Regions from separate parts of the Enterococcus sp. BWT-B8 genome, predicted to be linked through region 2. Evidence: predicted binding sites of a transcription regulator. Region 2 holds the regulator's gene; the other holds the start of a gene.
What was found. The regulator CtsR, encoded in region 2, represses protease genes until heat stress. The targets are predictions, from matches to a motif close to TTGGTCAAAAAAGGTCAAANA.

Region 1 (8,686 bases), on a different contig from region 2:
AAATGTCCTCAAAGGAGTCGATTTTATGGCAGATAATTTAGAATTAATAATAATTACAGGAATGAGCGGTGCCGGCAAGACGGTGGCTGTTCAGTGTTTTGAAGATATGGGGTATTTTTGTATCGATAATATGCCGCCAAGCTTAATCCCTAAATTTTGGGAGCTAATTAAAGAATCAGGAAAAGTAACGAAAATTGCTTTAGTCGTCGATTTAAGATCACGAACCTTTTTTAGAGAAATACAAAATATGCTTGTTGAAATAGAAAATACGAATCTGATTGATACGACTGTTATGTTTTTAGATGCAACAGATGAAGAACTAGTTTCGCGCTATAAAGAAACAAGACGAACTCATCCATTAGCAATGGATGGACTGATTACAGAAGGTATCAGAAAAGAACGGGCGATTCTGGAAGAAATTAAGGGAGATGCTCAACTGGTTATTGATACAACCAATCTATCTCCCCGCCAGTTAAGGGAAAGAATTAACCAGGAATTCAAATCCAGAGCTACCCATGAGTTTCGTCTGGAATTTGTGTCATTTGGATTTAAATATGGCTTGCCAATTGATGCGGATATCGTCATTGATGTTCGTTTCTTACCAAATCCTCACTATATTCCTGAACTGCGTCCCTTAACTGGAATGAATCAGTCGGTCTATGATTATGTGATGAGCTTTCCGGAAACAGAAGAATTTTATACAAAATTTGTTGATTTGCTGGAGTTTGTTATTCCCGGCTATAAAAAAGAAGGGAAGTCAAATGTGACAATTGCCATTGGCTGTACAGGAGGTCAACACAGGTCAGTTGCTCTGACTGAACGTATTTCCCGCAAGTTGGCAGAAGAGTATCATGTGAATGTGACTCACCGTGATAAAGATAAACGGAAAGAGACGGTGAATCGATCATGAAAACCTATCGGATTCGAAAACCTAAAATTGTAGTCGTTGGCGGCGGAACTGGTCTGCCGGTTATTCTGAAAAGTCTCCGAAATCAGGGAGCGGATATTACTGCAGTTGTCACTGTCGCAGATGACGGCGGCAGCAGTGGGGAAATCAGAAAATCAATGAACCTGACACCGCCCGGAGATTTAAGAAATGTATTGGTGGCACTTTCGGATATGCCTCAATTATATGAAGATATTTTTCAGTATCGCTTTAACAAACAAGATAAATACTTTGCCAATCATGCCATTGGTAATTTGATTATCGCAGCTATTTCGGAAATGAGAGGCAGTACTTATGAAGCGATTCAGCTGCTTTCAAAGATTATGCATGTTGACGGCCATATTTATCCTTCATCAGAACGCCCGCTGACCCTGCATGCTGTTTTTAAAGATGGAACAATTGCAGTTGGAGAATCCAATATTGCCGTGGATCGAAAAACGATTGATCATGTTTTTGTTTCAAATACCAATGATGAAGAGCAGCCAAAAGCTGCACGAAAAGTGGTGAAAGCAATTGAAGAAGCAGATATGATTGTTTTAGGTCCCGGGAGCTTATTCACAAGTATTCTGCCGAATCTGGTCATCAGTGAAATAGGCGATGCCATCCTCCGAAGGACAGGTGAAGTTGTCTATATTTGTAACATTATGACTCAGAAGGGTGAAACAGAGCACTTTACAGATGCAGATCATATCAGAGTTCTTCATAATCATTTGCAAGAAAAGTTTGTAGATACGGTGCTTGTAAACACGGAACCAGTCCCGGAAAATTATATGGATTTTGATGTTTATGATGAATATCTTGTACAGGTCAGGCATGATTTTCAAGGGCTGAGAAATGAAGGCTGTCGTGTCATTTCCACAGATTTTCTTAAGCTGAGAGACGGAGGCGTTTTTCATGATGGAGATAAAGTGGTTGAAGAATTGTTTCGTATTGTGTTTGGAGCGAAGTACTAAAAAATGGAGTAGTTGTATAGAAGGAAGGGATGTTTCATGTCATTTGCATCAGATGTGAAAAAGGAACTGACCACATTGGAAGTGCATCGGGAACATGCAAGGGCTGAGCTCGCTGCATTAATTCGGATGAATGGTTCCTTAAGTCTGGTTAATCAGCAGTTTGTTTTGAATGTTCAAACGGAAAATGCTGCGATTGCTAGAAGAATCTATTCTTTATTGAAAGATCATTATAATGTCCGATCAGAGTTGCTGGTGAGACGAAAAATGAAATTGAAAAAGAATAATGTTTATATTGTACGATTGAAACAAGATACGAATTCTGTTCTTTCGGATTTGAATATTATGGATGGCATGATGTTTCAAGACCATGTATCAGATGAAATTGTGGGCAATGCACAAAAAATGCGATCTTATTTAAGAGGTGCTTTTATGGCCACAGGCTCGGTGAATAATCCTGAAACCAGCAGATATCATTTGGAAATATTTTCCACTTATGAAGAGCACAACAATGACATCTGTGATATGTTGAATTACTATGATCTTAATGCACGAACATTGGAGCGCAGAAGCGGTTATATTTCCTATTTAAAAGGAGCTGAGAAGATAGCTGATTTTCTGACTTTGATTGGTGCAACAAATTCCATGTTAAAATTTGAAGATGTCCGTATCGTACGGGATATGAGGAATTCTGTTAATCGACTGGTAAACTGTGAAACAGCAAATCTAAATAAAACGATTGATGCTGCGTCCAAACAAATCGATAATATTAAGTACATTCAACTAACTGTTGGACTACAGGCTCTGCCTGATAAATTACAGGAAATTGCTGAGCTGCGTTTGGAGCATCCGGAGGTCAGCCTAAAAGAACTGGGAGAAATGATTCCTTCAGGAGCTATTTCGAAGTCCGGCATCAACCATCGAATTCGAAAAATTAACGAATATGCAGACAAATTAAGGGCAACCAGCTAAATCGAGTGAATTGAGAAAATAAACCAATGATTGAATAGCAATCTTAAATTTATAAGAGAACAGATTGAATAGAAGCTGTCTGAGGTTGTGACAGAAGTGTTCTGCGTCTAGGGTTCTCAACTACACAACACAACACAACACTACACTTCGTTTCGATCTCATCAATTTCTAAACGGCAAAGCCACTAAGAATTGAAGGACTTCGTTTCGATCTCATCAATTTCTAAACGGCAAAGCCGCTAAGAATTGAAGGACTTCGTTCCGCTCCTTGAAGCATGTCTGTGGGGCATATAAGAACTTGCTCCTACGCTTTTTACGAATGCTCGGATTATACAACTGGAACACCGTTTATTCGGCTTTAGGGGTCTCAGACATACTTATGTCACAGTCCCTTTGCGGATAATCCAATCTGATCTCTTTTTCTTTTGAATTGCCAATAATCATCTTGAATAGACATTCTCGCTGTTTAGCTTATCCACTAAAAATTGAATGTTTTCCTGATTGATTTTTTTGTAAGGGTGGTGTGTATCAAAAGGAATATTCTCATCTTTGAATATCTTTTTCAAAATCATCCGCTCAAAGAAATTCATTTTCTCTAAACGTGTAATGGTTCCTGCGAAAATTGTCAGCTTTGCATGTTTGTACAACGCTTTAGGAAAAATATTTTCAAGTTGTACGTCTACTTTTTCCTGATCAAACTGAATACCTGTATTTACCAGATATAACTCTTTTTCTTTAAAAGCCGATTCGTATTTCTTTAAGAACTGACGGGCGGGTTTTCGAAGCTGACCTGCATAGGCTGGGGCACAAAAAACAAGTTGAGCTGCATCTGAAAGGTGATCTGCAAGTTGGACATCGTCAACAGGAAAAATGTTAACAGACTGTTTAAGTTGATCAGCAATCAATTGTACAATCTCTTTAGTTCCACCTTTTTTAGAATCGTAAATGAGCAAAGTATCGATAATAGCATCTCCTTTTTGAACGATGCATTTTTAGTGAACACTGTTCATATTTTGTTCTTATAATATCATAAATACAGAATTTGTAAATAATAAAAGATTGAAAATAATAGCTTTATAAATTATGATTAATAAAAATAATTTTTTGAACAGTGTTCATTTTTTAGGAGAGATGTTTATGAATAGCAGAGAACGAAGAGAGCGGGAGAAAACAGTCATTGAAAATAAAATTTTTGATGCTGCTGTAGCGATTATTTTGGCTGAAGGAATTGAAAAACTCTCAATTAGGAAGATTTCCGGAAAAATTGGGTATGCTCCCGCAACTATTTATAATTATTATGAAAATAAAGAAGAGATTCTCAATCATATTTCCTATACAGTGTATCTTGAAGTAGTGGAAGAAGTAAAAAAGACGGTTGAAGTGAGCAGCCATCTGCAGCCGAATGAGCTGATAAGAATGTGCAGCTTAATATTCATTTATACGATGATGAAATACCCGGAAAAGTTTAAAGCAATCATGATGACTTCTCCAAAAATTGAAGATGAAAAGATGGAAGAGGATAACCAGGGAATTGGTATATTGCAACAACTGATTTTAACTGGAAAAGAACAAGGTATGTTTTCTGCTGCAAATGAACACTCAGCAGAACTGCATTTGATTGCACTGATGGGCTTTGTTTTTCATTGCGTAAGCAACAATATGGTACTGGATAAAGCGGGCAAGCAAATGGCGGAAGCATATGTGGATATGCTGATTCGAGGATTGGGTTAGAATCTCGCTGTAACGATGAATTTTGATAGAATTCCAAACAAGAGTATCACCGGAAAATTGCTGATTCATTCAGCATTCGGTGATACTCTTAAGAATAGATCTCTGGTCCCATCTTTTTAGGTCAGATGCATTTTACAAGTGACTTTCAATAATATTGATTAATTCTCCATCAGTAATACTTTCATCAAAAATTGCTTCTTTGACAACTACTGTTGGTACAAATTTAATATTTGCAGCTTCTGCTTCAGCAATAACATTTTGTGAAACAGTATGATTGTCTCTTTCAGTAATTTGCAAATTATCTCTGGCAAATTCTGCAACCTGTTCCAAAGGCAAATGCCCCCATTGATCTTGAGTGGCAAACATTTGATGTAAATCTGTCAAACCTTTTACCGGAAGGTCATAATTAATAAACCGATGCATTACATTGCCGGGCTGAAGGGATTCTTTTTCCTTGTCTAAAAGTTTAATGATCCGTTGAAGCTTGCCCTCATTAACATATTTAGTCAAAAGCTCGTCCTTTTCCTCGAACCATTTTTTACAGTAGGGGCAGCGAACATTCATAAATTCAATGATTTTAACTGGAGCGGTCTTTTTGCCAATAACCAAACCATCCTTTTCAGTTGCTTTTGATGCATCAATTACAGAAATATCCATGGTTTATTCCTTCTTTCTACTTTATTGCTTCTCTCAGTTTACTATATTCAGTATAAAATTACAGATAGGATGCCTGATTAAATTAATGACAGTACAAAAAAACTGGGACAGTAATTATCCCAGTCAAGTCATTCCATTATTATTTGCTTAATGAACTGCTGTTTTCCATTACTTCATCGATTAAACCATACTCTTTTGCCTGCTGAGCAGTCATGAAGTTATCTCGGTCTGTGTCTTTTTCAATAACTTCAATTGGTTGACCTGTACGTTCTGCTAAAATTTTGTTTAAGCGTTCACGTGTGTCCAAGATATGCTTTGCAGCAATTTCGATTTCAGTTGCCTGACCTTGTGCGCCGCCTAACGGTTGATGGATCATAATTTCAGCATTCGGTAATGCAAATCGTTTTCCTTTTTGACCGGCTGTCAGCAAGAAGCTTCCCATAGAGGCAGCCATTCCAAGTACAATTGTCTGAACATCTGCCTTAACAAAATTCATTGTGTCAAAAATAGCCAGACCAGCTGAAACGCTTCCGCCCGGAGAGTTGATATATAAATAAATATCCTTTTCAGAATCCTGTGCATCTAAAAATAATAACTGAGCAATAACTGAGTTTGCCACGTTATCATCGATAGGACCGCTTAACATAATGATTCTATCCTTTAATAGCCGTGAATAAATATCATAGGCTCTTTCGCCGCGAGATGATTGTTCTATAACTGTTGGTATTAAATTCATAATTAAATTCCTCCTATATACAAAGCTCCACACTCACATTCTAACATATCGCTGTTTCGAATGCATAAAAAAAGTATACTGTAAAGGTCAATAAAGGTCAATGAAATTGCATTCTTTTTATTAATAAAAATTATGTCTTAATAAAGTATTTAAAACTTTGTTAATTGTTGCGGTTTTCAGCAGAAATCTTGGAGTGGGAGTTAGCATTTACATGCTGAATTTGTTTTGATGTTGGGAACATGTTTATGTGCAGTTGTTATTTCTGGAAGGTTCAATAAAAATAGGGCTTGGCAGGAGGAAGTATGGAGCGGCTCTGAATATTCTTTTGATACGGAGGAGAACATAAAAAAATATATGAAAAGGTAAAGTAAATTTATGCAGCAGTATCACATTATTTATTCTAATCCTGAGATAATGGGCAATTGCAGAAACTATTATATTGCTTTGTCAGCTTTTGTAAAAAATGATGATGGCTTTTTTACAAAAGAAGAGTTAAAAAAAGCGGTTTAGATAGACTGATTTCTCTTGATCCAGCTGTTTATATGACAGCTTCTCCAAGGCTCTCTTTGGGAATGGAAACGGAAAGAAAGAGCAGCTGTGAATATGCCAAGCTAGATGGATTGATAATGTCGATTTCCAGCATTCTTTGGAATATGATTTCAATCTATTCAGGAAATAGTTGTCCCGTTACTGGTCAATATGATATGAGAGATATAATTTTAAGAGATGAAAAAGAAACAAAATGCTTTTTGGAAGAGTGTGAACAGTGCGGATACCTTCAAGATATCTTTGGAGAAAAATTTGAAACAACTCTGGACAAATACATGGTTTTTCCTGTAGCAAAAGATCATTTACTGGCTGTTGGAGATCAGTATTGTGAATAATCTTATAATAAAAAATGTATAAAATAAGCTGTTCTTATTTTGAAAATAGATCACACGTTACATTTTTCCATTATTTATGGGTATGTTATACTGTTTTATGAAGATCAATTATTGTGAGGTAAAATTAGATGCTAATTTTTTTTGTAGGAATGTCAGGTGTATTTGTAGGAGCAATTATTACTATAGTCAGTATAGGATTACGTGCTTCATTTGAAGAAAGAAAAGAATATCGGCGACGTGACCTGGAACACTTTGTCAAAGAAATAGAATCTTTAAATCTATTGAATAAAAAGATTAATGAAATTTTGCAGAAAAGGGATATTTACATCGATAAAACTGTTCATTTTTTGTCTGTGGATGACTGCTATATAAGTATTGATGATTTCATTTATTTGGAATCTTTTTCTGCTCAGAATAACTTTTATCTGCCGACTTATTTGATTGATGTATTTTTCCAAAAAATTATTCATCGTAAAGTAATTATTACTCCTGATGAAGTGGCGTCTATTGGGGGAAATACGTATAAAGGCGGAAGAGTAATCCTGGAGAATTTCTCTGAAGAACTTCTGTCTATTATTGAAGATAAGAAAAGACAAATGAAACGATTAACCAATCAGCCTATTTATTATTTCAGCAGAAAATGATGAAAATGAATAGGAGTTAGAAAGTGCGTAATGTTAAGTAGCTGTATACTTAATTACGTGCTTTTTATTTATAGAAAGACATTTTCGATTTTTTGAATTTTCTGAATTTTCTATTGACATTCTAATTTGTAGGGTTTATAGTTAACAAAAGCTTTTCGAATTCACATTTTATTTTAATTATATTCATAGTTACATAAAGGAGAATCCATTCTTATGAGAAAGACAACAAATTTTGATTTAGTCATTATTTTATATTTGAGGACTTAGAACACTGAGATTTTGTCAGATGTTTGAGTCCTATTCGTCTTTAGTGAATGGGATTCTTGCTAAGGCATCCCATCAATGGGATGCTTTTTTTGTAGGAGAAAATTAAATGGAATGTCATAAAAACTGGAATTGGAGTGATAAAAATGCGAAGCGATATGATTAAAAAAGGAATAGAAGCAGCCCCGGCTAGAAGCCTGCTGTATGCAACAGGTCAGGTGAAAAGTGCCAGAGATATGGAGAAACCATTTATAGCAATTTGTAATTCTTACATTGATATCGTTCCCGGACATGTCCATTTAAGAGAACTGGCGGATATTGCCAAGGAAGCAATCCGAGAAGCCGGTGGAATTCCGTTTGAGTTTAATACCATCGGAGTAGATGACGGAATTGCAATGGGACATATCGGGATGCGCTATTCTCTCCCAAGCAGGGAAATTATTGCAGATGCTGCTGAAACAGTGATCAATGCACATTGGTTTGATGGAGTTTTTTATATTCCAAATTGTGACAAGATTACACCGGGGATGCTGATGGCCAGCGTTCGGACCAATGTTCCTGCAATTTTCTGTTCAGGCGGACCTATGAAAGCGGGAATTGATCCGAAAGGACATACAGCAACGCTATCCTCCATGTTTGAGGCAGTCGGGGCGTTTAAAGAAGGTCAAATGACAGAAGAAGAATTTAACTTTATGGAACAAAATGCTTGTCCGACCTGTGGTTCCTGCGCCGGTATGTTTACGGCAAACTCCATGAACTGTCTGATGGAAGTATTGGGAATGGCGCTTCCTGGCAATGGGACTATTTTAGCTGTTTCAGAAGAAAGAAGAGAACTGATTCGTGAATCTGCCTTCCGTTTAATGGATCTTGTTAAAAAGCAGATTAAACCGCGTGACATTATTA
Region 2 (8,686 bases):
AACGGTGTTCCAGAAGTTGTCTCTTCGGAAATAAGTCGGACTATACTGAAAATATGAGTAGCTCCAGGGAGGTATCAATTCACAGCTAGTCATATTATGACTAGTGTTCCTTGACAATTTTCGTATAGTCCGACTTATTGACATAAATCACTACGATTGACTCGTCAGAGTAGATGATGCATGTTACCTACCTGGTTCTTGAGACAGAACACTTCTGTCACAACCTCTTGATACCGAATAATCGGTCTTCCAGTCTTTATATGCCTCTGCGGTTATCTATCTCTTTGTATATGGAATAAATTCTGACAAAATTTCCCACCGGAGCACTGCATACCATTCTGATAACCGACTTTCTATTACGGAAAAATTCTTGTATCTACAAGTCTCACTACACTTCGTTTCGATCTCATCAATTTCTAAATGGCAAAGCCACTAAGAATCGAAGGACCATGTTTGATTTTCAATATAAACGCGTCTATTTGGAAAAGCGTCAGCATATCTTACAATGACCATAGGATATATGACGAGCATTCGAAAAAGTGTAGAAGCAAGCTCTTGTGGGTAAGAATTTACAAAAATTCTTACCATAACTGCTTCTGCGATTACTCGTCACATGGAGAAGCTTTGGGACAATCTCCTCATAATTCACCTAAAATACAATAATTATGTCCGCTGATCCCAGCATATTCTCTTATTTCTTTTTCCGAATCATATCTCCAACTGAAACCGGCTGAGCAACAGGCATCGTAACAAGCATCATTGGATTCGGTGCCCTGTCAATTGACTCACCATCTTCATTGTACATTACTTCCACCGTTTGATAGAAATGATTGAACCCCGGGCCATAAAATTCGATCTCATCTCCTACACTGAAGTGATTACGTTGTCGAATTGTCGCTGTTTTTGTTTCGGAATCATAGCCCATTACTTCACCAATAAACTTATATTCAGGAATTTTTCGGCGCGGGCCAAACAACTGCTCTTCTTCACTGGGGGTATGATAATAAAATCCTGTGGAAAGCTCCCTTTGTGCAACTTTCCATAGCTCATCCACCCATTCCTGTTTGCATTCATAATTTTCGGGGTCTTCCATATAGGAATCCACCGCCTTTTTATATACATTAGCAACAGTAGACACATAATGAATAGACTTCATGCGTCCTTCGATTTTAAAACTGTCTACACCATTCTCAATCAGCTCTGGAATATGCTCAATCATGGTCATATCCACCGCACTCATTGAAAATTCTTCTTCAACTGCACCGCTCTTGGTCAGGCTTCGACGTTCTGTGCCAAAGGGCATATCATACAAGTCATATTTCCAGCGGCAAGACTGTGAACAGCCGCCTCTGTTTGCGTCTCTCATTGACATATGATTCGACAGAGTGCAGCGTCCTGAATAAGAAATGCACATCGCACCATGAATAAATGCTTCAATTTCCACATCTGTATTTTTACGAATTTCAGCAACTTCTGCCATGGATACTTCCCGAGCCAGAACTACACGCTCCAGCCCTTCATTTTTCCAAAATTCTAGTGTCTCATAATTTGTAGCGGAAGCCTGTGTTGAAAGATGGATCGGCAATCCGGGAGCCTCTTCTGCACATATCTCAATTAATGCCGGATCGGAAACAATTACCGCAGAGATTCCCAAGTCTCTAAGCTCACGGAAAAACTCTCCAGCTCCTTCTTCATTTCCTTCGTGGGTGACCATATTTGCTGCCACATACACTTTGGCATTGTATTCTCCGGCAAAAGCCACACCCTCCTGCATCTCTTCATAGGTGAAATTACCGGCACGGCTTCTGAGCCCATACGCATTTCCACCGATATATACAGCATCCGCTCCATAACGGATTGCAACTTTTAATTTTTCCAGCGTCCCGGCTGGTGCCAGCACCTCGGGACGCTTCAATGTTCGTTCTTTTTCCATCTTCCTCTGTTCCTCATTTCTCTTAATCTTAATAATTAATTTGACCGCTGTGTTTCTGCTGATCGCTCTGTGAATGGCCAGTTAGCTATGTGCTTTATTGTGAATCCTTTAATTACGCTGACTGCAATTGTTTTATCTGATAGCATCCGGATCTAAGTGGAAAAAGCCTTCATCAAGTCCCCTGTTTTCAGGATGAAGTTGCTGAATTTGTTCCTGTATCTGTTCAGCCTTCTCTATTGTCCAGTTTCCGCTTTCTAAACCTTCTTTCGCCTCTACAAACAGCTTTGCAACCTTAACAAAATTTTCTCCCGGGGCATAAATTCCATCCAGCTTCCATGTTTTGTACCCATAGTCATATAATTTATCCAGCTCTAATATCATACTGATGTCATTATCTGCAAAAATATGCGTACCATGACTATCTTCATAAATCGAATAGTGGGTTTCTTCTTTTTTAGGTTCGGATAAAAACAAGCCCCGCTCTTTCCCTTTTTCTTCTGAAGCCTGAATATAATTGTAATAGTTCTGCAAAAGAGGCCGTTTAGATTGGTGGATACAAGTTGCACCATATACCAAAACCTCCGCAGGAACCAATAACTGTTCCGACATATTCATCATCTCTTCAAAAGGAACTTCCCGAGCCAGAACTGCACCTGCAGCTCCTCTTTTTGCCCAGAAATTAATCTGTCTTGAGCTTGTAACCATTGTTTCCCCATCATAAATAAATGGAATATCGATTTTTTCTTTCTGCAGCGTGTAAATCACACCCGGATCACCGACAGTCAGCTGGTCAACCCCTATTTCTGCCAGAAAGTGCAAATACTCAGGAACATGCTTCATCTTATCCGGATGCATAATTCCATTAACTGCTGCTATCAGGCGCTTTCCAGCGGTATGTGCCAATTCTGTAATTTCTTTTTGTTCCTCCCGTGAAAACGAAGCCGGCAGTCTCAACCCAAATGTCTCCTCACCAATATATAATGTATCCACGCCTGCTTTCAACAGTAACTCCGCCTGTTCAACAGACTCTGCTGTTGCTATAATTTCAATCATTTTGCTGCCTCCTTCAACGACTGTTTCATAGTATCACAGGTTCACAAACTTTCCAATAGAGCTCAGCGTTTTCTTCCTCTTTTCACAAAGAATTTTAAATTGCCGGAAAAACGTATATACATAAATCCTCTATATTTCCCTGAAAACTTTCCAGCCTTTAAATACTGGTATTGATTCTATCCGCTCAGAAAAAAGCCGAAATAAGAGATTGTGCCCCTTAATCCAGCTTATTTCTCCAGATAGAACAGTTAACTTCTGCTCCATCTGTTTTTATTCTTAAATTGTTTGTAATTCTTTCTTTTCTTTCGGGGCTTTCACACTTAACGTAATTTTTCCTTTGCTTGCACCAATCGTTACTTTATCACCCAAGTGCACCTGACCAGACAGCAACGCTTCACTTAAGCGATCTTCCACTTCTTTCTGCAGTGCCCGACGGATAGGTCTTGCACCATATTCAGGATCAAAGCCGACTTTTCCGATGGCATCGATTGCAGCAGCAGTAATCTTCAGATAAACATCCTGCTCAGCCATTCGGGTAATAATCGCCTTACTCATAATTTTAACGATTTTGTGAATCTCCTCCTGATCCAGCGAACGGAAAACGATTGTTTCGTCAATCCGATTCAGGAATTCCGGACGGAATGCTTTCTTAAGCTCTTCCAAAATTCGTTTCTGCATAGCATTGTGGTCTTTCGTCAAATCAGCTACATTAAAACCTACATTTTTTTCTTCACGGATAGCTGTTGCACCAATATTTGATGTCATAATCAAAATGGTATTTCTAAAATCAACTTTTCTGCCTTTTGAATCCGTCAAGTGACCATCATCCAAGACCTGAAGCAAAATGTTGAAAACATCAGGATGGGCCTTTTCCACTTCATCCAGAAGAATTACTGAGTAAGGTTTCTGGCGAATTTTTTCTGTCAGCTGGCCGCCCTCTTCATAACCTACATAGCCTGGAGGCGAACCGATTAAACGACTGGTACTGTATTTTTCCATGAACTCGGACATATCTACTCGAATTAGGGCATCCTCACTGCCGAACATTGTCTCAGCCAGAGCTTTTGCCAGCTCAGTCTTACCAACCCCAGTTGGGCCTAAAAACATGAATGAACCAATTGGACGGTTTGGATCTTTTAACCCGCTTCTTGCTCTTCTAATTGCCCTTGAAACAGCACGCACTGCATCATCCTGTCCCACAACCCGATTATGAAGAATAGCTTCCAACTCCATCAGCCGCTCGCTTTCCTTTTTCTCCAGCTGCTGTAAAGGTACCCCTGTCCATTGAGAAACTACCGAAGCAACATCTTCTTCCGTCACCTTATTCGTATAGCCGGACGCTTCTTTTTGTTCAAGAAGCAGCAGGTTTTCCAGTTTTTGCATCAGTTTTTTCTCTTTTTGGCGCAGACGGGCTGCACTTTCAAAGGATTGCTCCTGAATGGCTTCTTCCTTTTCATCTGCCAGTTCCTGAATCTCACTGCGAAGCGCATTGACTGCGGACGGTTCATCTGTCAAATCCAAACGGACTTTGGCAGCAGATTCATCCATCAAATCAATTGCCTTATCCGGTAATTGACGCGAATTAATATAACGAACAGATAATTGAACTGCTGCATGCAGTGCACCATCTGTAATTTCCACGCCATGATGTGCTTCATATCTGGAACGCAGTCCCTTTAAGATTTCAACTGCTTCTTCCGGTGTGGGTTCATCAACAAGAACACGGGCAAACCGTCTTTCCAAAGCAGAGTCTTTTTCAATATACTTCTGATACTCATCTAATGTTGTTGCCCCAATTGTCTGTAATTCTCCACGAGCTAAAGCAGGTTTTAAGATGTTAGATGCATCAATTGCTCCTTCTGCTCCTCCGGCACCAATCAAGGTATGCAGCTCATCAATAAATAGAATAACCTGACCATCCTGATAGATTTCATCAATTACTTTTTTCAGTCGATCTTCAAATTCACCGCGATATTTTGTTCCAGCTACCAGTGCGCCCATATCAAGCATCATCAGTCGTTTATCCTGCATCGTCTGAGGAACTTCCCCGTTCACAATTTTTTGAGCTAATCCTTCTGCAATTGCCGTTTTACCAACTCCGGGCTCACCGACCAGCACTGGATTGTTTTTTGTACGTCGACTCAAAATCTGAATAAGCCTTCTCACTTCACTTGATCGCCCAACAACTGGGTCAAGAGTGTTTTCTCTCGCCAGCTTCGTTAAATCTCTCGCCAATGAATCAAGAGTCGGAGTTCCGCCTTTTTGAACCGATCCGCCTTTTTGATTTTTTCGCTTGTTGCCGGACATGGCCATCTGCGGATCATTGATTCCGATTTTTTTCATCAGCAGCTGGCGAATTTTAACCAGACTTAAGCCTAGATTTACCAGAATTCGTGAAGCTAGAATATCTTCATCTCTTAACAAACCCAGCAGTAAATGCTCCGTACCAATATTTGGAGCACCCAACCGCTTTGCTTCTTCACCTGAGTAAGCAAAAATTTGTTTTGAACGAGGAGAATAAGGTAAATAGATACCTTTGGGATAAGATTTTACAACCCCATAACCTACCAGATGTTCAATTTCTTCTCTCACTTCATTTTTATCAACATTTAACTGGCGCAGTGTTTTTCCTGCAATTCCATTCGATTCAATGATCAACGCCAACAGCAAATGCTCTGAACCTACCGACTGATGCCGAAAATATTTTGCTTCTTCCTGTGCAATAGCTAAAACAGCCTTGGCACTTTCTGTAAATAACTCATCCATAGTTTATTCCTCCTCATAGCTCAGACGTTCTAAAAAAGAACACATTAACTGAGCCCGTAAAAATTCTTCATTTGCACCAAATTTTCCCAGCACATTTTTTCCTAAAGCGGCAAGCATAATATTTCCTTCCCGTTTTGTAATAACTTCTTCCTCATATAATTTCTGCACAAAAGTCAGTGCATCTTTCTCTGACAGCTGATCACCGATAAATTTTTCAATCTGATCCAACAGTTGTGTACTGTCTGACAAATGAACCTTAGCAATCCGAATATATCCGCCTCCGCCCCGCTTACTTTCAACCGCATAACCACGCTGAATCGTAAAACGAGTGTTTATTACATAATTTATCTGGGAGGGAACACAGTTAAACAAGTTAGCCATTTCTGCACGACGAATTTCAATTTTATTGCTTTCCTCTAAAATCTTTTTCAAATACGCCTCAATCAAATCAGAAGTGTTCTGATTATTCATCATATCCATCCTTCTCCCTTGACTATTACTGACCATAATTATATCGAATTTGAAACAGTAAATAAAGAAGAAAGCTTATACTTTACTGAAAATAAAGCTTTTCCTGACAAATTATTTTCTCTGTTGACTGTGGAGTTTACTTCAATGTTATGATAAATGCAAGGAGGATTTACTATGAAGACTATGTGGACAATTAATGAAGCGGCTAAAATGACTCATTTATCAAAGGACACAATCCGTTACTACGAAAAAGAAAAACTGATTTTTCCTGAAAGAAAAGATAATAATTACAGATTCTACTCCCAAAATGATTTGTTAAAATTAAAATACATTGTTGTTATGAAATACGCTCATTTCTCACTAAAAGAAATCAAAGCCTTTCTAATTCTTTTTGATCAGGAGCTATCAGAAGCATGCAACTTGGAAGGTCAGAAGCTTCTAAAAAAGAAAATCACTGATCTGGAAAAAACCATTGTACATTATCAGTCAATTCTGGATCTTTTAAAACAGATTCCTTATCCGGAAAATTTTCAGGAGCTACTCAAGTATTGGCAAAAGAACAATGCTGTTCATTTTTTAGATCATTTTATTGAGGTTGTTTTTGAAGAGATTAAGGAGGAAGCTGATGAAAATTATTAGGTACCCGCAGACATACTCACTTCAACTGATTACTATGCCCAGGATATTTCCAATAAACTGTTATATTATCCTGGAAAACGATTTCTGCACACTGATTGACTGCAGCAAAAACGGACAAGCGAAGTCCATCATTAAAGCCATTGAAGAAACCAATTTGCCATTAAAATACATCGTCATTACCCATGCTCACTCGGATCATACGGGGGACCTCACCAAAATAAAAGATCATTTCCCCCAAGCAAAAATATGTATTGGCAGAAAAGAATTTGAGGATAGTTCTAATCATGTAAAAAATATAAATATGCCGGTTCAGCCAGATCTTCTGCTGGATGAATGCAGCAGCATCGGCTCTTTGTCAATATATGAAACACCCGGTCATACTAACGGTTCTATCTCTTTAATTGATAGACGAAATGATTCTGCCTATGTTGGGGACCTTCTTCAGACAAGGGGAGGACTGGCAATTTCAGGTGATACACGCTGGCTCTTTCCATTCCCTGCGTTGGCAACGAACAATAGAAAGGAAGCAATTCAATCTGTAAAAAAATTAACCCAACAGACTCAGCTGAAACAAATTTTTTGCGGACACGGAGCAGCGGTTACTTATAATGAAGCGATATTCGAATCGATTATTCAGCGGGCAGAAAACAACCTGTAATTTGGCTTTTTTTAAACTAACAATATGAAAGGATTTAGCCTCTGAACAAGAAAAATATAAGGAGAGATTGTGGCATTCATATGTCCTGAACCCTTAAGAGCGAATAAACAGTCTTCCAGTCTTTATATTAATGGCTTCTCTTTCTGGAATGAATACTCGCTAATTCATTTGACTATCATACGTATATCCTTCTACTAAAAAATCTGACAAAAGTGGAACTGACAACTTGAGGCGAACAATAACTGCTTCGAGGATCAGAACGGAATCCTTCAAGGGACTGTGACAAAAGTATGTCTGAGATCCTTAAAACCGAATAAACGGTGTTCCAGTCTTTGTATGATTCGAGCATTCGAAGAAGCGTAGGAGCAAGTTCATACATGCCCCCCAGACATGCTTCGAGGATCGGAACGAAGTCCTTCAATTCTTAATGGCTTTGCCATTTAGAAAGTGATGAGATCAGAACGAAGTATAGTGCAGTGAAAAATATAGACATGGAAGCGACAAGCTTTTTGTTACCTGCGGTTACTGGGTACATTTTAGAACCTTCCAGTGCAACGAGTAATCTCAGGAGCAATGTTTGTATGTCTCAAATAACCGTCAAAGAAATTTCTTTGACAATAAGATGAAATTTTTGATAATTACTATTTTATAAAAAATAGGTGTTTTATCGTGGAACACTCATTTCAATTCAAGTCATAGTACAAGGGCTTCTCCAATTACTCGAAGCATAGCAGAATGTCTTCTGCCAACTTTTTGAACCGAAGCCTTTTTTCCTTGCTGTCATTTTCAAAGATAATGTCAATCAACTGATCTTTCCACAACCCAATCATTATATTTTCATTGATTTTCTCTTTTGTCTCTTTCTGACTCTGATTTAAATGACTCTTCATATCCTGAACCATATTGTAAACAAATCCTCAGGCTAAAAAATTTTGATAGACACAAGTTAAGCCTCTGCCCGAAACCTGTTTCATTTTTAATTTGTTTTTTATTATCTGCCAGAGTTTCTCGATTTCCCAGTACTTATTATAGAGTTCAAGAATTTATTCTCTCATGATTGTTGCTGGAAGATTAGTCATAAATGCATTCATTTAACCATTTTCCAATGGAATTGGAATCATATTAATCATTCTTCCCCTATTCACTTCAAAGTCCATTGCCTGTTC

Region 1: the regulator CtsR is predicted to act here: its motif matches at 6,075-6,095, upstream of clpP (ATP-dependent Clp endopeptidase proteolytic subunit ClpP).

What each region holds. Positions count from the first base shown of each region.
Region 1 is NZ_JAJDJV010000016.1:9,689-18,374, reverse strand. It holds gene rapZ (RNase adapter RapZ) at 26-910, shown strand; gene LI951_RS13260 (gluconeogenesis factor YvcK family protein) at 907-1,899, shown strand; gene whiA (DNA-binding protein WhiA) at 1,936-2,868, shown strand; gene LI951_RS13250 (flavodoxin domain-containing protein) at 3,308-3,820, opposite strand; gene LI951_RS13245 (TetR/AcrR family transcriptional regulator) at 4,005-4,598, shown strand; gene LI951_RS13240 (DsbA family protein) at 4,731-5,255, opposite strand; gene clpP (ATP-dependent Clp endopeptidase proteolytic subunit ClpP) at 5,395-5,991, opposite strand; gene LI951_RS13230 (hypothetical protein) at 6,564-6,875, shown strand; gene LI951_RS13225 (hypothetical protein) at 7,004-7,519, shown strand; gene ilvD (dihydroxy-acid dehydratase) at 7,930-8,686, shown strand, end outside.
Region 2 is NZ_JAJDJV010000012.1:5,080-13,765, reverse strand. It holds gene LI951_RS11405 (peptidase U32 family protein) at 692-1,933, opposite strand; gene LI951_RS11400 (peptidase U32 family protein) at 2,066-2,986, opposite strand; gene LI951_RS11395 (ATP-dependent Clp protease ATP-binding subunit) at 3,263-5,752, opposite strand; gene LI951_RS11390 (CtsR family transcriptional regulator) at 5,756-6,223, opposite strand; gene LI951_RS11385 (MerR family transcriptional regulator) at 6,398-6,862, shown strand; gene LI951_RS11380 (MBL fold metallo-hydrolase) at 6,849-7,520, shown strand.